DNA from 2 places in the Candidatus Enterococcus dunnyi genome. Region 2 is predicted to be linked to the other one. Evidence: a T-box and tRNA genes for the amino acid it is inferred to sense, from the RefSeq annotation. Region 2 holds a T-box; the other holds one or more tRNA genes.
What was found. The T-box of region 2 lies ahead of leuS (leucine--tRNA ligase). A T-box ahead of a tRNA ligase gene usually reads a tRNA of that ligase, here a tRNA-Leu.

Region 1: it has a tRNA-Leu gene. The T-box ahead of leuS (leucine--tRNA ligase) is inferred to sense a tRNA for this amino acid. The anticodon was not compared.

The regions. Positions count from the first base shown of each region.
Region 1 covers NZ_CP147246.1:679,430-690,216, reverse strand. The annotation lists gene A5889_RS03270 (metallophosphoesterase) at 1-198, shown strand, start outside; gene A5889_RS03265 (Tex family protein) at 512-2,701, shown strand; gene A5889_RS03260 (SprT family protein) at 2,746-3,189, shown strand; gene A5889_RS03255 (YdcF family protein) at 3,408-4,133, shown strand; partial or broken gene A5889_RS03250 (pyridoxamine 5'-phosphate oxidase family protein) at 4,239-4,619, shown strand; tRNA gene A5889_RS03245 (tRNA-Leu) at 4,709-4,791, shown strand; gene A5889_RS03240 (tandem-type lipoprotein) at 5,421-6,182, shown strand; gene A5889_RS03235 (hypothetical protein) at 6,175-7,440, shown strand; gene A5889_RS03230 (hypothetical protein) at 7,447-7,821, shown strand; gene A5889_RS03225 (hypothetical protein) at 7,811-8,095, shown strand; gene A5889_RS03220 (hypothetical protein) at 8,395-9,051, shown strand; gene A5889_RS03215 (glycoside hydrolase family 13 protein) at 9,163-10,787, shown strand, end outside.
Region 2 covers NZ_CP147246.1:2,550,651-2,561,437, reverse strand. The annotation lists gene leuS (leucine--tRNA ligase) at 47-2,560, opposite strand; T-box leader at 3,036-3,286, opposite strand; gene A5889_RS12030 (muramidase family protein) at 3,338-5,392, opposite strand; gene A5889_RS12025 (DUF1700 domain-containing protein) at 5,704-6,357, shown strand; gene A5889_RS12020 (DUF4097 family beta strand repeat-containing protein) at 6,359-7,390, shown strand; gene A5889_RS12015 (phosphatase PAP2 family protein) at 7,522-8,172, shown strand; gene A5889_RS12010 (TIGR01212 family radical SAM protein) at 8,187-9,155, shown strand; gene A5889_RS12005 (class I SAM-dependent methyltransferase) at 9,155-9,718, shown strand; gene A5889_RS12000 (YiaA/YiaB family inner membrane protein) at 9,852-10,106, shown strand; gene A5889_RS11995 (ABC transporter ATP-binding protein) at 10,233-10,787, opposite strand, start outside.

The DNA.
Region 1 (10,787 bases), 1.6 Mb from region 2:
GTTTTTGGACACACAATCACGCCGATGCTGCACGGAGATATGGAAACGACAGATTTGTGGATCTCAGATCATAAAATCGGCATCGATGGGGGCGCTGTTTTTGGCGGTTCAGTTCATGGAGTTATTTTTAACGAGAGAGGCATTGTTCAAGATATCGAGCTTCAAAATAGGCAAGGACCTTGGCAACCAACTTTTTAAGCGAAAGATGATTAAAAATAAATATTAGAAAAGAGCTCGCAACAAATGGAATACTGAATGCAATACGAGATAAATGAAATAAGGGTAAGAAACAATCGTTTAAAGTCGACTAAAATCTGGTTTCTATCACCAGTAATAGAATTTTTGAGTGCAGGATAAAGCAGAATAACTGATTTGTCTTGCACTAGATTTTTAGTTAAGAAATCTTTAGAAAAATGAACTAAGAAGTGTAAGATTCCCGCCATTTTCTAGGTTTCCACCGTAAAATATGCTAGAATAAAAGAGTATGTTAATGAAAAGAGGTATGGAATTTATGGCGGAAGCGTATAACCAAGAGGTAGTGAACCTGCTTCAAAAAGAACTGACAGATTACCGTTCAAAACAAATTACAACAGTGCTGACTTTATTAAGTGAAGGAAACACTGTTCCTTTTATTGCTCGTTATCGAAAAGAGATGACTGGCAGTTTAGATGAAGTACAGATCCGTGAAATCGACGAACGTTACACTTACTTAGGCAATTTAGAAAAGCGTAAAGAAGAAGTCCTACGCTTAATTGAAGAACAAGGAAAATTAACAGAAGAATTAGCGAAAGCCATTCAAAAAGCTGCAAAAATGCAGCAAGTCGAAGATCTTTATCGTCCGTATAAACAAAAACGCCGTACAAAAGCGACGATCGCAAAGGAAAAAGGCTTAGAGCCATTAGCAGATTGGTTGATGAGCTTTCCAAAAACAGCAGATGTCACTGTAGAAGCACAAAAATATGTCGATGATGAAAAAGAAGTAGATTCACCAGAGGCAGCATTACTAGGTGCACATGAAATCATCGCAGAACGAGTAAGTGATGAACCTAAATTCCGCAGCTGGATTCGTGATTTTACTTTTAATCAGGGGCAATATATCAGTGTCGTCAAAGATCAGAAAAAAGATGAAAAAGCCGTCTATGAAATGTATTATGATTTTTCTGAGCCTGTAAAAAGGATGGTCTCACACCGTGTTTTAGCAACGAATCGTGGTGAAAAAGAAGATATCTTGAAAGTCTCATTGTTCGTTGATGAAGAAAAAATTCAAAACTACCTAGAACGTCAGTTGATATCGGATAACCAATCACCAACTGCTCCTTATGTAGAAGCTGCCTTTTTAGACAGCTATAAACGGTTTATAGGTCCAGCAATCGAGCGGGAAATTCGCAATGAATTGACAGAAAAAGCAGATGAGCAGGCGATTTCGATCTTTGGTGAAAATCTGCGTAATCTTCTATTGCAGCCGCCATTGAAAGGCAAAGTTGTGTTAGGCTTTGACCCAGCTTATCGTACGGGATGTAAAATGGCTGTAGTAGACGCTACAGGAAAAGTTTTAGCCATTCAAGTCATTTATCCTCATAAGCCAGCTTCAGGTGAAAAACGAGCGGCAGCTGGTTCGATTTTCAACAAGTTGATCGAAGAACATCAAGTAGAAATGGTAGCGATCGGTAATGGAACAGCCAGCCGTGAATCAGAATTGTTTGTTGCAGAACAATTGAAACAAATCAAACGCGACGTTTTTTATGTGATCGTCAATGAAGCAGGTGCCTCAGTATATTCTGCAAGTGAAGTGGCACGAACTGAATTTCCTGATTTACAGGTCGAAGAAAGAAGTGCAGTAAGTATTGCCAGACGTTTACAGGATCCATTGGCAGAGCTAGTGAAAATCGATCCAAAAGCAGTCGGAGTGGGTCAATATCAACATGATGTGTCTCAAAAACGCTTAGCAGAACAGTTGGATTTCGTTGTAGAGACTGCAGTCAACCAAGTAGGAGTCAATGTAAATACAGCTAGTCCGCAATTATTACAGCATATTTCTGGCTTAAATAAAACGACTGCCCAAAATATCGTAACTTACCGTGATGAAAATGGCGCATTTACTGCTCGTAACCAAGTCAAAAAAGTGCCGCGTTTAGGACCAAAAGCGTATGAACAAGCAATCGGCTTCTTGCGTATTCCAAACGGAAAAAATATTTTAGATAATACAGGTATCCATCCAGAAAGCTATGATGCTGCAAAAGCAATTTTAGAAAAAGCAGGAATCAAACTGACAGAGCTTGGTACCTCAGAGGCCGCCCAAGGACTTAAGCATTTATCATTGGAACAAGTAGAATCAGAATTGGCTGTCGGAAGTGAGACGCTAAAAGATATCGTTGCAGCATTGATTCAGCCAGGACGAGACATGCGTGACGAAATGCCGGCGCCACTATTAAGAAAAGATGTTTTGTCTATGGAAGATCTAAAATCAGGTATGGAACTGCAAGGTACTGTTCGTAATGTGATCGATTTTGGCGCGTTTGTAGATATCGGTGTGAAACAGGATGGTTTAGTGCACATTTCTAAACTTAGTACTAAATTTGTGAAACACCCGACGGATGTCGTTGCAGTAGGTGATGTGGTCACTGTTTGGGTAGAAGCTGTCGATACGAAGAAAGGGCGCATCAGCTTAACGATGCTGCCGCAAACTGAAAGGAAAGAGTGATCTTGAACAGTTCTTCAAAAGAATATCGTTCAGATAATGATGAAATGAATGATCAGCGACTGCAAGAGTTAGTTGAAAGAATCTCTTTAGCTGATTTTGGTAAACCGTTCTGTCATCAGGCATATTTTAATCGACGACTGAAGACAACTGGCGGACGCTATCATTTACAGTCACATAACATCGATTTTAATCCGAAAGTTTTTGAACGTTACGGAGAACCAGAATTAGTGAATGTGATCAAGCATGAATTGTGTCATTACCATCTTCATTTAGAAGGTAAAGGGTATCAGCATAAAGATGCAGAATTTAAAGCACTATTGAAACAGACCGGAGGCAGCCGCTATGTTCGGCCGCTGGTAGAGCAAAAACCACAGTCGTACCATCAATACCAATGTGAAAAATGCCAAACTTTGATATTACGTAAACGTAGAATCAATACACAGCGATTTGTCTGCGGAAAGTGTCGTGGAAAACTAATTGAACTATGATTATGATCTTAGTTTCCTCCCAAGGGTTTCAACGCTTAGTGCTCTAGCACATAGAATTTTGCTAGCTTCACTGGTGAAACGTTATACGCTAGCTGATGTAATCAAAGCATAGCTTGATGGTTGCTTTTGTTTTTACCATTTATTCGTTTTTAAAGGACTGGGTCGTAACTCGTAAAGTTATGTCCCAGTTCCTGTCTTATATAAAAAGGAGAGAGACGATGATACAGTATTGGAATACAGTCATTGAGTATCTATCTGCTAAAGAAAAAATCGAAGGCACCTATGACCTGACAATTTTAGCTGGAAATAGTTTGCCGTATCTGGCAGATGAGTTGATTCACTTGTACGAGAGTAAGCGTACCTCTAAAGTCATGGTGGTCGGCGGAGTCGGACATGCCACGCCCTTTTTAGCAAAAAACTTCGAAGATCAAGGAGTCAAAGTAGGAGCTACGAGTGAAGCGGAGATGTACATCACCTATTTTAAAGAAAGATATGGTTTGTCCGAAACACTATTTTTGACAGAGACCCGCTCAAAAAATTCAGGTGAAAATGCCCGCTTTTCATTAGCAAAAATTAGAGAACATGATTTAGCCCCTCAACGTGTGCTGCTATTGGAAGACCCTATTCTGCAAAGAAGGCTTAGAGCTACTTTTGAGAAAGAATGGCGAGGATCAGGCAGTCAATTTACAAATGCAGTACCACTTATTCCATATATTAAAACGATCGATACCTCCTTGACCTTTGAAGCCAAGCAACTGAACGGTCTTTGGACAAAAGACTATTTTCTCTCACTAGTTTTAGGTGAAATCCCTCGTTTGAGAGATGATCGTAATGGTTATGGTCCAAAGGGAGCAGGCTATATAGAATCGCTAGAAATTCCGACAGAAGTCCTGTCTGCCTATGAAAAATTGAGTGATCATTATCATTATGAGTACGTACGCTAAAAAAGGAGTGAGAACATGCGCAGAAAAGAGTTCGAGGTAGTCAACAAAGAAATCATTGATGAAATTTTAGACGAAGCTCATGTCGCGAGATGAGCATTTTTTGATCAAGAGTTTCCTTATATCGTCCCTGTAAATTTTGGCTACGAATGGATCGAAGAACGATTGTTTATATATGTTCATGGCGCACGACAAGGGAAAAAACTCTCACTACTAAAAGCAAACCCCAAGATCGGTTTTGAGATGGATTGTCGTCATAAGCTGATTACAGCTGATGACGCAGCAAAGTATACCTATCATTATAGAAGTATCATTGGGCAAGGAATAGCCACTATTTTAATTGATTTAGAGCGTAAACGACATGCTTTATTAAAATTGATGGAGCATGAAACGAAACGAATGGATTTTGATCTATCGGATAAACAAGTTCTAGGAACTGGGCTGATTCAAATCGAGGTCACAAGTTTTACAGCAAAAGAACGCAAGTAGTAGGTCCAACTTACTCTGGGATTGACTTTGATAATTGAGTATTTTATACTAAAAGAGTTCGGCAGATGCGGTTTGCCGAATCTTGTTAGGCGGTCATGGCGGAATGGCAGACGCGCCAGCTTGAGGGGCTGGTGGGAGTACTCCCGTGGAAGTTCGAGTCTTCTTGGCCGCATCATTCAGTGGTAAACCTTGATGTGATAAGGTTTATCACTCTTTTTTTATTTCTTCCTAAAAGTTCTGATGTGATATTTTTTAGAGAACTATTGTAATCGATTACGTTAATTACTCTAATTTTTTGTTGGATCCCTCTTGGAGATAGACATAGTATTTAATAAAAACATTGAAGTTCTAAAACTATCTGGAATTGTTTTTAAAGTTGCACTATAGTTGGTATTCACATTAGTAAAATTTAGTATTTAAAAGGATATGTAATTGAAGAAATAGAATCAACAACAGAAGCTATGAAGAAATTAGATTTGAATGGAAAAAATTATAGTATACATAGTTGGTCAATTGTGATTTTTAAATTTGCTGATGCAAAATGTGTATATGATAATCCTAATGCTGTACTTGCATTGCAACAGGAAATTAATAACGTAGTTTAATATAATAATACTAAATAGGAGAAGATAGTATGTTGTAAAGTATACTATCCCTTTTTTTATCCATAAATCAGTAATAATATTTAAAATTGAATAACGAAAATGTAATATATAACTATCTATTGCATCCTACTTTTGGTAAAATAAATCTTGATTAAGGTGTAAATAAATTTCATCCTGTTTAGGAGGAGAAAGTATTTTGAAAAAATTGTATTTATTTATAGGAGGACTAATGATAATGAGTGGATTAACTGGATGTGAAAAAAAAAATAAAGCAGAAATTGAACAAAGTTTTGATAAGGTATTAGCAATGTATCCAACACCAAATCTGGAAAGTTTCTACGATATGGAAGGCTACCGAGATGATGAGTTTGATAAGAATGACAAGGGGGTTTGGGTGTTAAATTCTGACTTTTCAATGAGTAAAACAGAAGAAGGAGATTTATTCACAGAAGGTATGTTACTAAGGATTAATAGAAATACAAGAAAAGCGAAAGGGTTTTATTATACTAGAAAAATTTCTAACGATTTAAGTAAGCCTATTGAGAAAGAAAAGTATCCAGTTATATACGATGGTAGTGGTTTTCATTTATTAGGAGATGTACAAGAGGAAGAAATTAAAAAGAAGGTTGAAAAATTCAAGTTCTTTGTCCAGTATGGAAACTTTGATAAATTAGATAAATATAAAAATATAAAAAAAATGTATAATCCGGAAGTTCCAATGTATGAATTAGAATATCAATTGACAAATGAAGATTCCAATGTCCAAGCATTGAGAAGCAATTATGATATTGTAACAGATGAATCACCTACTTTGTTGTTGAAAGGAACTGGGGACTTAGAAGGTAACTCGGTTGGTTATAAACAGTTAGAATTTAGATTTGATAAAAAATTAAGTATATTTTTCACAGATTCTATTGATTTTCAACCTCTTTCTGAGGAGGATTTAACAAGTGAGTAAATATGAAGTCAAAGATAAAGGGATAAAAAAAGATACTGAAGCAACCAGTGCGGTATCAACAATTTCTTATGAAGTAGAAAATGCATTACTTAATAACATACCTTTAAAAGAGGTTCAGGGGCAAATTGATACATTACAAGAAAAAGGGAAATTTCCTTCTAATCTCCAACTAGTAGATGCATTCTACGACTCTAAAACAAGTTCAAGTGGTGTAGCATTTCTAGATAACAATACAGGAAAAGTAGTGGTTGGTTTTGCAGGTACTAACTTTGATAATGGTTTTTTTGGAGAAGGTTCTAAAGATGTTGGGCAATGGGGGAATATAGCCTTTAAAGGAGACGGTCCTTCGTCAGCATATTTTGATGCTAGTAACAAGTTTATGAACGATTTAAAAGCAAATGGCTACGATATTGATACAGTTACGGGGCACTCTTTAGGCGGAAGAAATGGAACTATTATGGGTATGGCGCATAATGTACCGAATATCATTCTTTACAATTCTGCACCGTTGATGAATGTTTTAACGAGTGTTCCGACAAAAGGAAATTTATCGAATGCAAAAGAACTTGAGAAATTGTTAAGTGGTTATAAGGGGAATATTATTTATTTTGTATCCGAAGATGATCCATTAAATAAAGTTTCTGGAATAGGTGGGAGTGTCTATCCAGGGAAGATTATTGTTATAAAAAATGGGAAAGCCCATGAAATCACTGGTTTTTTAACAAAAAAAGAACAAGAATTTATTCGTCAACATACACCTGATTTAAATAAAATTTATATAGCTCAACAAAAAGTTCAAACAGATACTCGGAGTAAATTAAAAGCATTGGATGTGTTACGGGCAAAGCTTTTAAAAAGCGGAGGAGGTCTGTCTGCTTCAGAAGAAATTTATTTGGATGCGTCCGAAGCACTGATATTAACACAAGGAATGAGTAAAACTCTTCAAATTGAAATAGATGATATCAAAAAAATGTATCGGGAAGCAAAGAAAGATTCCGATAAATTATGGACTGATACGTTGAAAACAGCCGACTCCATAGGCTCTACATTACATCAAGGAGAAGTATTAGATTCTTTAAGTGGTGGTGGTGCAACAGAGCCAATTGTTCGAATAGAACCAAAAGAAGAATATGAACAAAAAATATCAGAATTATCTTCAATACAACAAGAATACTATGAATTAATTGGTCAAATACAATCATCTATAAATAAACAAGTAGAAACAGACCAAGAGTTAGCGAGACAAATAGGAGGATAAACTCTCATGGAGAGAACATATATAAACATATTATCAGAGCTAGAATCAGAGTATGAAAAGAACCAAAGAAAGATTGAAGAAGAGATAGAAGAAGCTTTTTATGAAAAGCAAAAATTTAGTCGTGAGTTAGAAAATCTTGCAGAAAATTATCGCTATCATTATCAGCAAGCAGAATATAGCGAACCAGTAAATATGAGCAGAATCTATCATTTATTAGAACAATGTAAAGATGATGGGGATAGGGTTGTTAATCAGGCAATGAAAGAACTAGAAAATAAACAAGAAGAAAATACGATTCATTATAAGAAACAACCCCGATTAATAGAAGATGAACTTACTCTTTTTAAAGAAAAGGAGCGGAAAAAAGAAAATGAGCAGTGAAAAAATGAAATTAGAGTTAAAAAGATTAAGAAAAGAACTGGAAAAAGCTCTGATACGAGGCATGGTTGCTCCCCCATGTGTTCAAACAGCAGAAACGAAAAAGCAACTTGTTAAAAGCATGGGACAAGCTCGAGTAGAACGATTAAAAAGTAGTAGTGCAAACTATATTTCAAACTTTCAAACCTCTGCAAAAGGGGCATGGGTAACAAAAGCAAAAACAACGTTTGAAAATACTTCTAAAAAACTAACAACTATTACAGAAGATGGAAAATGATGAACTTCGAGGTTCATCATTTTTTGTATGTTTTGTAAAGGGAGATGACGAAAAAAAGAAATGTTAAAGATATAAGATACTTTAATTTAGGGATGTTGATATATAGCGATTTATCAATGTAGAAACTCGAACTAAATTTTGTGGAAGTTCGAGTCTTCTTGGCCGCATAAATTTTGAGAGCAGAGATGCTCTTTTTTTATTTTTATTCATTATCCGAACACAGAATTTTTTGTTTGTTTTTTTTGTCATAAGGTCGTTTATGATATAATTAACTATCAATATGAAAGTGAGGGATATGGATGAAAAAGTTTATTAGTGTTGGTTTATTTGGTATGGTTATGTTGATCAGTGGCTTAGTGATTGGAAAGACTGTGGTCGGTAGCTCTTGGGGTGGAACGAAAATCGGTGCTCATTCTGAACATATCACATTGGATCATGTTGGGGATTCATATCAGCTTCCTGGGGAAAACTGGAGACTTTTAGATGATGTACCTAGCTTTTCAATCAATCAAGATGGTGTTATTACAGCAAGTGGAGAAGGTTCGGCAAGGATCGTCTATGAAGTTGAAGGAAAGACAGTTTATTCAAGTGTTAAAGTAGATGAGTTTCCAGATTGGGGCGAGTATAAGCAAATTGAAAGTAACGTTTCCATTTTAGGCCAGTTTGACCATCCTTATGATGTTGAGCAAATGAAATTTACTGCTATAAGTGATGAGTACTTACTGAACTTGATACTACTTTCTAATGCAGGTGGGAATGGAAGCTTTAGACTTTCTAGTGATGAGGAAGAGTTGCTGAGTATTGACTTTAGCGAGATGAAAAAAGCCGGAGATTCAGTTTACTTTGAAAGAGAACTTCATTTAGAAGAAGGGAAAACTTATTATATCTCATTAAATAATGATTTGTATTTTGATTTGTTAACTTCTTATTCCATTGATTTAACACCAATCAACTAGAATAGAACGAACAATGTATCGATAAAAAAGCGTATGGGCATTTTACATACGCTTTTTTCTGATATCTTATATAATGGAATGAAATAAGATTGAGAATTGAAGGTGAGCCAAATGAACATTAAAAGAGCATGGTGGAAAGAGGCAGTTGGTTACCAAATTTATCCAAGAAGTTTTATGGATACAACAAATGATGGCGTTGGTGATTTGAATGGCATTCGCTCAAAACTCGACTATTTGAAAGACCTCGGCATCGGTTTTATTTGGATCACCCCTATTTATGAATCGCCTAATGTAGATAATGGCTATGATATCAGTGATTATCAAAAAATTCTTTCAACATTTGGTACGATGGAGGAGTTTGAACTGTTATTAAAAGAGGCCCATGAGTTAGGGATCAAAGTCATCATGGATCTAGTGATCAATCACACATCTAATCAGCATGCGTGGTTTTTAGAGTCACGTAGCTCGATCAAAGATGACTATAGAGATTATTATATCTGGGCGGATGGAACGATCGATGGTCCGCCGAATAACTGGGTTTCGATCTTTGGTGGTTCTGCATGGGAATATGATGAAACGACAAATCAATACTATCTTCATGTATTTGCCAAAGAACAACCGGATTTAAACTGGGAAAATCCACGAGTGAAAAGAGAACTATTCACGATGATCGACTGGTGGCTGGATAAAGGAATCGATGGGTTCAGAGTGGATGCCATTTCTCATATAAAGAAAGCACCGCTTGAAACCATATCTGGAGATGACCCTCACGCACCCTATAAAAATGTTCAAGGAATTGAAACGCATTTAGAAGAATTACGTGATGTATTTAAAAAGCGGGATATCCTGACCGTAGGAGAAGCGAATGGTGTTAGTGCGGATGAAGCTCACCAATGGGTCGGAGCAGAAACTGGCTACTTCAATATGCTCTTTGAATTTGACCATATTTCATTGTGGAATCGAAATGAGCAGGAAAAGTTGGATGTCATCCATTTTAAAAAGACATTGACTGCTTGGCAGGAAGCCTTAGGCGATGGACGTGGCTGGAATGCTCTTTATATGGAAAATCATGATATTCCGCGTTCTATCTCAAATTTTGGAAGTGAAGAGACGGTATTCTGGAAGGCTTCTGCTAAAGCCTTAGCTTTGACGTTTTTACTGCTTCAAGGAACCCCTTTTATATATCAGGGACAAGAGATCGGTATGACGAATATGCCATTTCGTTCAATCGACGACATCGATGCGGTAGATACAAAAAATTTCTATTATGACATGCTCCAAACCGGATTGGATGAAGAAACTGCAATGGCTGTGATCCGCAGAACTTCACGTGATAATGCGAGAACACCGATGCAATGGACAGCGGAAGAATTTGCAGGTTTCTCAAGACGAGAGCCGTGGCTTAAAATCAATCCAAACAAACAAGAGATCAATGTACTGGATGAAACCAACGATCCAGAGTCGATCTTGAATTTTTACAAACAAGTCATTCAACTTAGAAATCAAAACGATGCCCTGATTTATGGCAGCTACAAACTTTATTTACCGGAACATCCTCAATTATTTGTTTATGGGCGCCGTTTAGAACAAGAGCGCTATGTTGTGATTATCAATCTATCAAAAGAATTCGCATCGGCAGATTTACCAGAAAATGTTCGTATTGAAGAGTGGACACTCTTGCTTTCAAATTTGGATGATCATGAGATTCATCAACACACTCTATTTGCCCCATACGA
Region 2 (10,787 bases):
AAAGCCTTGTTAAACAAGACCTTTTTTATTGATTTTACTCTATTACTCAATTCGCTACGATATTCACTAGCTTCTCAGGAACGACAATCACTTTACGAACTGTTTTTCCTTCAATAAACGATTGTATTTCTTCAGCCGCTAATGCTTTTTCTTCCAGTTCTTCTTTACTCATTCCTCTAGGAACATTTAATTTTGCTCGAACTTTTCCATTGACTTGGAATACGACTTCAACTTCATCTTCAACTAAGGCTGCTTCATCATATGTTGGCCACGGTGCATTCGTTAAACTTTCTTCATTTCCTAAGATTGCCCAAAGTTCTTCACCGATATGAGGCGCAATTGGCGCTAAAAGTTGAACAAAACCTTCGATATACTCATAAGGCAATACATCAACTTTATTCGCTTCATTCACAAAAACCATCAATTGAGAAATAGCTGTGTTGAAATGCAGATTCTCCATATCTTCCGTAACTTTTTTCACTGTTTGGTTATAGACTTTTGTTAAGCGACCATCATTGACCGTTGTGATCCGATCACGCATCTTATCATCCTCATCAACGATCAAACGCCATACACGATCTAAGAATTTACGGCTGCCTTCTAATCCATTCTCGCTCCAAGCAATCGATGCATCTAAAGGCCCCATGAACATTTCATACATTCTAAGAGTATCCGCACCATATTTTTCAATGACATCGTCAGGATTCACCACATTTTTCAATGATTTACTCATTTTTGCCGGTGCTTCTTCCAGCTCTTCTCCTGTTTCGATGTTCACCCAAACATTATCCCGTTTTTCGACCATATTTGTAGGAACAAGAGCGCCACGGCTATCACGGAAGCTTTGGCCTAGAATCATTCCTTGGTTGTACAATTTTTGATAAGGCTCTTTAGTAGGCACTACCCCGATATCGTACAAGAATTTATGCCAGAAACGAGCATATAGTAGATGCAATACAGCATGTTCCGCTCCACCGATATAAATATCTACAGGCAACCAACGTTCCAATTTTTTATAATCAGCAAGTGCTTTTTTATTGTGCGGATCAACATAACGCAAATGGTACCATGAACTACCGGCCCATTGCGGCATAGTATTGGTTTCCCGTTTACCTTTTTTACCTGTTTCCGGATCAACGACATTGACCCATTCAGTGATGTTAGCTAAAGGAGATTCTCCTGTACCACTTGGTTTGATGTCGTCTGTTTTTGGCAATCTTAGTGGTAATTCTTCTTCAGGTACAGTGGTTGTTGTGCCATCTTCCCAATGGATCACCGGGATTGGCTCACCCCAATAACGTTGACGTGAGAACAACCAGTCACGTAGACGATAACTGATTTCTTTTTTCCCTACTTGATTTTCTTCCAGCCAGTCATTCATTTTAGCGATGGCTTCTTCTTTATTCAAACCATCTAAAAAGCCTGAGTTGATATGAGTACCATCTCCTGTGAATGCTGCTTCTGCAATATTTCCACCAGCTAATACTGGAATGATTTCGATACCAAATGTTTTAGCGAATTCATAGTCACGTTCATCATGTGCCGGAACAGCCATGATTGCTCCCGTTCCATATGAAGCCAGTACATAATCTGCGATCCAAATTGGGATTTTCGCACCATTAACTGGATTTACTGCATACGCACCCGTAAAGACGCCAGTTTTTTCTTTGGCCAAATCCGTTCGATTCAAGTCAGATTTTTTCGATGCAGCATCGATATAAGCTTCAACAGCTTCTTTTTGTTCTGGTGTAGTTATTTGTTTTACTAATGCTAACTCTGGAGCTAACACCGTATAGGTTGCACCAAATAATGTATCAGGTCTTGTTGTAAAAACAGTAAATTCTTCATTCGTTCCATCTACTTTAAAGGTAACATTCGCACCTTCTGAGCGACCGATCCAGTTACGCTGCATATCTTTGATACTTTCCGGCCAGTCCACTAGTTCTAGATCATCTAACAAACGATCTGCATAAGCCGTTATTTTCAGCATCCATTGACGCATTGGTTTTCTGACGACATCATATCCGCCGCGCTCACTTTTGCCATCGATCACTTCTTCGTTAGAAATAACTGTTCCAAGTTCAGGTACCCAGTTTACTGCAACTTCTGCTTCATAAGCTAAACCATGTTCATACAGCTTAGTAAAAATCCACTGTGTCCATTTATAATATTCCGGATCAGTCGTATTGATCTCACGATTCCAGTCGTAACTAAAACCTAATGAGTTGATTTGACGTTTAAAGGTTTCAATATTTTTCTTTGTGAATTCAGCTGGATCATTTCCTGTATCTAGCGCATATTGCTCTGCTGGTAAACCAAAAGCATCCCATCCCATTGGATGTAAAACGCTATATCCTTGGCTTCGTTTCATCCGAGATAAAATATCTGTAGCTGTATAGCCCTCTGGATGTCCTACGTGCAGTCCTTGACCTGATGGATATGGAAACATATCCAGTGCATAAAATTTCTTTTTGTTTGGATCATCGTGGGTGATAAAGCTATTGTTTTTCGCCCAATATTTTTGCCATTTTTTTTCAATCTTCTTGTGATCGTAACTCACGATGTTTTCTCCTCCTATTTATAAATAACTTTTTTATCCTTTTTTAACTGGTGGTCGTGCTTTTGTCCTTGAAAAATATGATTCGATCAGTCTGCAGAGCCAGATTGTAAAAGATTTGTGCTTCCCACATAATTTATTCTCTATCATCAGCTCTGATGTTGCCAATTTTTTTGGCTTTTGTTCCTCAGGTATGTAGCTCTTGAAATTTTCCTCTGATCGAAGTGCTGTGATTCTCTAGTATGGTAACTTCGCTCCCTTTGGTCGCCATGTATTGTGCATCATCGGCTTTGATAAGGTCGATTTTTTAGCTTTTGTTTCTCAGGTGCGCAGTCTCTAACCTTTCCTCTGATCGAAGTGCTGTGATTCACTAGTACGGTAACTTCGCTCCCTTTGGTCGCCAAGTATTGTTCATCATCTACTCTGGCGAAGCCAGTCGTAGTGATTCACAACAAAAACGTCCCATAGGAAATATTTCCTATAGGACGTTTGATAAGCAACGTGGTACCACCTAAGTTCACTTGTATTATACAAGCCTCAAACGTTATAACGGCCGTCACCGATCTTACTTAATTAGAATGAAAAGAAATGACAGAGTTCCCCTGTACTTCTTTCATTTGTTCAGTAAAATAACTCAAAGGCGAGTTCAAAAGCTTCTGTACGTATTTTCACCAGCCATACGCTCTCTAAAACATGGTTCTTTCTACTATTCCTTTTCACTGTTTATGAATCAATTATGTGTTCTCATACTATCAAACTTCTACTAGAAATTCAATTGTTTTATTTAACTTTTAATTGCTGACCAATATAAATCACGTCACTGGATAAACCATTCAGCTGTTTGATTTTTTGAACACTTGTATTGTATTTTTGAGCAAGTCCCCATAAAGTATCGCCGCTTTTCACTTTATGCGCGCCTGCACTTTGGGTATTCCCTTGATTACTTGATGAAGAAGATGAGCTTGTTGAACTACCGCCTTTTTTGACAATCAATTTTTGACCTGGATAGATCATATCTCCGCTCAAATTATTCCACTGGCGCAGATTGGCAACACTCGTACCGTTTGCACTCGCTATCGCCCATAATGAATCACCAGATTTTACTGTGTAAGAACCAGTTGTTGAACCAGAGTTAGTACTTGAGCTACCTGTATTACTTGATGAGTTATTGTTGCTGCTGGCAGACCCAGAACCTTTTTTCACAATCAATTTTTGACCTGGGTAAATAATATCGCCACTTAAATTATTCCACTGACGTAAGTTTGCGATACTCACACCATTTGAATTTGCGATTGCCCATAATGAGTCACCGGATTTTACTGTGTACGTGGAATTTGAAGTACCTGTGTTGCCAGAATTGTTTGAGTTGCCAGTGTTTCCTGTCGAACCACTATTCCCACTGTTCGTATTTCCAGAACCTTTTTTGACAATTAACTTTTGACCTGGATAAATCATATCGCCACTTAAATTATTCCATTGACGGATATTTGCAACACTTGTGCCATTCGCATTTGCGATTGCCCACAGTGAATCACCAGATTTTACTGTATAGTACGTATTTGATGTGCTCGTGTTGCCGGAATTACCAGTATTGCCTGTCGAGCCGCTATTACCGCCAGTATTTCCGCCACTTGTACTTCCAGAGCCTTTTTTGACGATCAATTTTTGACCAACATAGATCATATCACTAGATAATCCATTCCAGCTTTTGATATTTGCGACAGATGTGCCATATTGAGCGGCCAAGGCCCAAAGACTGTCTCCAGATTTTACTGTATGAGTCACATTTTGACTGCTTGTATTTCCTGTGTTGCCGGTATTACCTGAACTTCCACCTGTATTGCCGCCAGTATTTCCGTTATTATTGTTTCCGCCCGTATTACCACCAGTTGCTGGTGTATCATACTGTGTCAAATTGTATGTCGTAATAATATTATTCAATTTTGTATTATAGCTTGGATCTGTTGCATAACGTCCTGTCAGCCATGCAGTGGCATCTCTGTATGAATTGGTATTACTTTTCCATGCACCTGAATAATAATAAACGCCGGATTGAAATGACGTATTTTTCAGCACATAGGCATTATCGCTGAATGATTCTGAATAGGAAGGATATTTTCTAAATGCAGCATTCACCTGAACCCACTGTCCGTTATAGACTTCCCAGGTTTGCATCGTAACTGACTGTCCTTGATAGCTGCCTTTGATTCCAAACAGGTTATGGTTTGGTGCAGCAGATAATGTGCTTCTGCCCCAATCACTTTCAAGAATCGCTTGAGCCATCATCACTGAAGCATACAAATCGTTTGCTGAAGCTACAGAACGAGCATGTCCGGAAATTTCTGCAATAAACGCACTTGGACTAATGCTTCTTGTCGTTGCTGCAAAGGAACGTAAAGATACTTCTGGTAGAGCATCAGCCTCATCTGTAGAAGAATCAGTTGTTTCAGTCAGATCTTCTGTTGTTTCAGTTGTTGTTTCCTCAGTACCTTGAGTTGTTTCTGATGTATTTAATTCTGATGAATCTGTTGTTTCAGTTGTTTCTTCACTTGAAGATGTTTCCTGAGTGTCTTCTGTCATCGAATCGTTAGGGTCAGTCGTCGTTTGTGATTGAACGTCTCCTGTATGTGTAGGTGTCTCTGAGTAACTGATCTGAGCATTTGGTGTTTGTTCTTCCGTTGCTTCTGCAATTTTAGGTGCTGCAATCGGCGCGGCAATCGATGAAACAACGATTGCTGAGCTTAAGACAGTCGTACCTTTTTTCAACTGTTCGGCAGCAAGCTTGTTTTGTTCGGCTTTCCTCCGCTCTTTTCTCGATAGTTTGTACTTCTCCATAGTAAGTCCTCCGAATTTTCTAAAAAAGTATACCTTGAATTATAGTATACCCTTTTTCAGCTGAAAATAGAATATTTTTTTAATATATACTTCTCCGTCCGATCATTTAAATGTTCTTTTTTCCTTTCTTTTTTTGGGATCTTTTACTCATTTTATACCCTAATTTTTTTCTCTGCAAAATCTAGGTCTCAGGTCTGATATCCCTCTTTACCTTAGGCTGATTTTTTTCGCAAAGTCTTGTTATTGACTGCAAAAGAAATTATAGTGAAGAGGAAGTAATCCGATTGGTTAATAAAGTGAGGGGAAAAAGGATGAATAAAGAGCATTTTTTAATTGAATTAAAGATCTATTTGAAACCATTGACGGCACAACAGCAAGCCTTTATCTTAGAAAAATACGATAATATATTTGATGAGCGGCTGGCGAATGGAGAAATGGAAGAAGAAATCGCCAAAGATCTAGGAAAGCCTAGAACGATCGCTGAAGAGATTTTAGAGGAATTTGATATCACTGTTCCTGAAAAGCGATTGGAGCGTGACGGTTGGCAGGAAATTCCACCTGCAACAAGTTATGAGTATTATGAGGAAACAGCGGAGCATCCATATGATCAAGCCTATCAGTCATATGAGCGCCCAAAACATAATGGATTCGTCCGTTTTTGTCAGATATCTGGTGTTATTTTATTAAATTTTCTTTTAATGTTTTGGTTTATATTCAGCTTTGCTATGCTTCTCTTTTCTGGTTGGTTTGCAGCAATTCTTTTCTTGTTTTCTCCAATTCTAGGCGGGATTTCGATTTTTACCGGTTTGAATGATGCATCAATGTTCGAAATGTTTGTTAGTGTCTTTCTTTGCGGTGCAGGTATTATCGGTCTGCTGATCTTAGCGCCATTAACAAGATTTTTCGGCAAAGTATTAAAACGGTATATGCTATGGAATATACGTGTCTTAAGGGGAGATATATGATATGAAAAAGACTACTGCTTTTTTTCTAACGATTGGTGTAGTAACGATGATTATAGGCGGGATCGGCAGTGCAGTTTACTTTAGACGCGCTGAGCAATCCATGACGGATACAAAAAAAGAAAGTTATACCGTTAAGAAGAATGAAAATCTAAAAGAAATCCATTTGTCGCTTGCGGGAAATGCAGAATATTATATCAGTACTGAAAGCACAAATAAAGTTGTGATGAATACACGCAGCTATGCTCCTATTTCAATAAAAAGTGCGCTAAAGGTTGACGAGAAAAATGGACAGCTTCTCATTTCAGCTAATGGAAACAGGGATGAAAAGAAGCTGGGCAGCATGAAATTTGATTTTTTTAGTTTTGACAGAGGATCATCTGTTTCTTTAACGATTCCAGACAATGCTGAACGAATTATCGTTGATGGCAAAGCTTCTGGTAGAATCAACCTTTCAGGAATCAACGCAAAGAATATCACTGTTAAAACTGATAATGCTGATGTTGATGCAAACAGTCTCAATACTGAGAAACTAGCTCTTGAGACAACAAATGGTTACTTAAATGTCTACACAGACGTTCATGCAGATAAAGCTACATTTAAGACAACTAACGGAGATATCAACCTCAATGATTTCGCTGCGTTGAATTGGTCTGCAATCACTACATCCGGCGACATATCTCTAGAATCAGTGAAAGGAACTTCGACTATTGAAACAATGAATGGTGATATCAATGCCAGTAATTTGAAAGGCGAAGCCACTATAAAAAATACAAATGGCAGCTTTGATCTATACGGATCAGACATTCCTAAACTGTTGAATGTTACGACCCAGCGAGGTGATATCAATCTGTACACAGACGAAATCCTTTATGATATTGCGATCCATTCAAAAACACAGTTAGGTGACAGCACGATCTTTGGTAAGGAGCGTTCATCATTTAAACGTGGAAAAGGGTCAAGAGTGTTTGAGCTTCAGTCAAATTCTGGTGATATTTCAATTGAAGGACCTGTTGATTCTGAGGACGATGAATAATCAAATGATTCGCTGAAGGCTGCTTTAGAGCTTAAAAAGTTCTAAAGCAGCCTTCATTTTTCTTGTTCTAAGCTGTGTTCTTAATTGTTTGATGTTATAATGAGCATTACGTATATGAGAAAGGATTTTTTATGAAAAACAAATTATATTATCAGTTTGCCGGCAGCTGCTTTTTAGTTGTCTTTATGTTTTTAGGCTATGTTGTTCGATTTTATCCGATGTGGCTAAATGGATTCGACCAAGCGATCACAGCTATTGTACGCGCTCCATATCCCTCAATGAATCAATTCTTTATTTGGTATACAAAATTTGCTGATCCATTGACTGTTGGTATTTTAGCTTTGGCAATCGGATTTATTTTAGCTAGAGGGAAATATTATGCAGAAGCGCTTTGGCTTTTGATCAATACAGGAGGAGTGGCTGGAATTCTAAATCCGCTGATCAAGCTTGTTTTCATGCGCCCACGTCCAACCTTAGATCATTTAGTATCAGAACACAGCTATAGCTTCCCCAGCGGTCATTCGACTGGAAGCATGCTTCTTTACGGAACACTTATTTTTCTACTTCCTCAATTTATCAAGAACAAGAAGCTTTGTTTGATCTTGCAAATTCTGTTAGGAATCGGTATCTTATTGATTGGGATCAGCCGGATTTATGTCGGCGTTCATTTCCCGAGTGATGTGTTAGGCGGATTCTGTTTTGGTTTAGCTTGGTTATTGATGACGTACCCAATTTATCTAGAAAAGCGATTCGTTTGGCGTTTTAAAAATAAACAGCAATAGAAAGAAGAAAAGTTATGTCTGATTTTTTATATACAGAAGATCCAAATAAACGTTACCACACTTGGAATTATGCCTTGCGTCAGCAGTTTGGCGGAAAAATCTTTAAGGTTCCTTTAGACGGCGGCTTCGACTGTCCTAATCGTGATGGCACTGTTGCTAAAGGTGGTTGTACATTTTGCAGCGTTTCTGGTTCTGGTGACATGATCGTGGCTCCACAAGATCCTTTACCGATCCAATTTCAAAAAGAAATTCAAATGATGCATAAAAAATGGCCTCAAGTGGCACAATATATTGTTTATTTCCAAAATTTCACGAATACTCACGCACCTGTTGAAGTGATCCGCCATCGCTTTGAACAAGTGGTCAATGAAAAAGGTGTTGTTGGTATTTCGATCGGTACTCGTCCTGATTGTCTTCCTGATGATGTTGTAGATTATCTAGCAGAGTTAAATCAGCGTTATTATGTTTGGGTAGAGCTGGGTCTGCAGACCACTTACGAAGGAACTAGTACTATGATCAATCGTGCTCATGACTATCAGACCTATCTAGATGGCGTAGCAAAATTACGGAAACATAACATCCGTGTTTGCACACATTTGATCAATGGTTTGCCTGGAGAATCGATGGAAATGATGAAAGAAAATGTGCGACGAACGATTCTTGACTCAGACATTCAAGGCATCAAACTTCACTTGCTTCACTTAATGACAAATACACGGATGCTAAGAGACTACCATGAAGGCAGGCTTCAATTGATGAGCAAAGAGGACTATGTTTCTGTGATCTGCGACCAATTGGAAATGATCCCACCAGAAATCGTGATCCATCGGTTAACGGGAGATGCGCCTTCTGACTCTCTAGTTGGCCCGATGTGGAGCTTGAAAAAATGGGAAGTTTTGAATGCTATCGATGATGAAATGAAACAACGCGGTACTTTTCAGGGGAGTCACAACGTTCGTATAGAAAAAGAGGTGTGTCATTAATGCTGCAAACAGCACTGCATTTTAGTCATACATTGTTGAAAGAAGTCATTAAAGAAGGAGATTCTGTGGTCGATGCTACAATGGGCAATGGTAATGACACAGCCTTCTTGGCAGAGCTTGTCGGAACAAAAGGAGATGTCTATGCTTTCGATGTTCAAGAACAAGCACTAACTGCCACCGCTAAAAAATTAACTGATGCAAATTTGACAAAGCAAGTCCAACTGTTTCATCAAGGTCATGAAACGATTGAAACCGTACTTGCTAAAGAAACATTGATCACAGCTGCCATTTTCAATCTTGGCTATCTTCCCAAAAGTGATAAAACGATCATTACAACACCAGATACAACAAAACAAGCACTAGATGCACTGCTTCCAAGATTGATACCAAAGGGAAGGATCGTCTTAGTTGTTTATTATGGACATGATGGTGGAGAGGCTGAATTAGAATTAGTTCAGGAGTATTGCCAAAATTTGCCGCAAGAACATTACAGTGTATTGACCTATCAATTCATCAATCAACGTAACAATCCACCGATTTTATTTTGTATTGAGAAAAAGTAGACCATCTATCTCAATATGATTTTCTGATCTGATATTGCTTTTAACATTTTATCTAGATTGCCTTTCCTTCCCTCCTATTCTTTGGTACAATTAATGTCTATCAAAAAAATGGAGTGATTATTTGAATAATAATATGAAAAGGAAAGCTTACCGTAATACACCGGCTTTCGTGATGTTGGCATGGGGATCATTTTTATTCTTTGCGGTCCTTATTCTTGTTGGGTTGTACACATTAAAAGAACCATTGATGGTAAAAGGTTATTACTTGATGGGGTCAGTTGGATTGATTTCTTCATCCTTCACACTTTCTAAAGTAATCAGAGACAATCAAGAAGATGAAGAACGCTATAACAAAATGTTTAGAGTTCAAGATGATATTGAAGATTAAGACTATAGTCAACTAAGATCTTTAACTAGATATCTTCACATGATTCAAAAAATAAAACCTGCCTGATTTTAGTCATTATGCTAAAACCAGGTAGGCTTTTTATCTATTTATTTCACGATCAAAATCTTATTCAAAAACAAATTGATTATGGTAAAGCTCTGCATAAAAACCATCTTGTTCTAATAATTCACGATGATTTCCTTCTTCAATGACCTCACCATTTTTCAACACTACAATACGGTCAGCATTTAAAATTGTTTTCAATCGGTGCGCAATAACAAAGCTGGTTCTCCCTTTGATTGCTTCATCCATCGCTTTTTGAATTTTCGCTTCTGTCACAGTATCTACATTACTCGTTGCTTCATCCAGGATCAATAATGCCGGATCTGTGATGATCGTACGAGCGATACTGATCAATTGTTTTTGACCGGTACTAAAGACATTATTTTCTTCTGTTATTTCAGTATCATAGCCTTTTTCCAAAGCCATGATGAACTCATGGATATTCGCTTGCTTCGCTGCAGCAACGATCTCTTCATCCGTTGCATCCGGTTTTCCGAACGCGATATTTGCTCGGATCGTACCAGAGAATAACACTGAATCTTGTAGAACGATCCCAACATGTGAACGTAAACTATCTAGATCGATTTCACGAATATCTGTGCCGTCAAAAGTAACTGA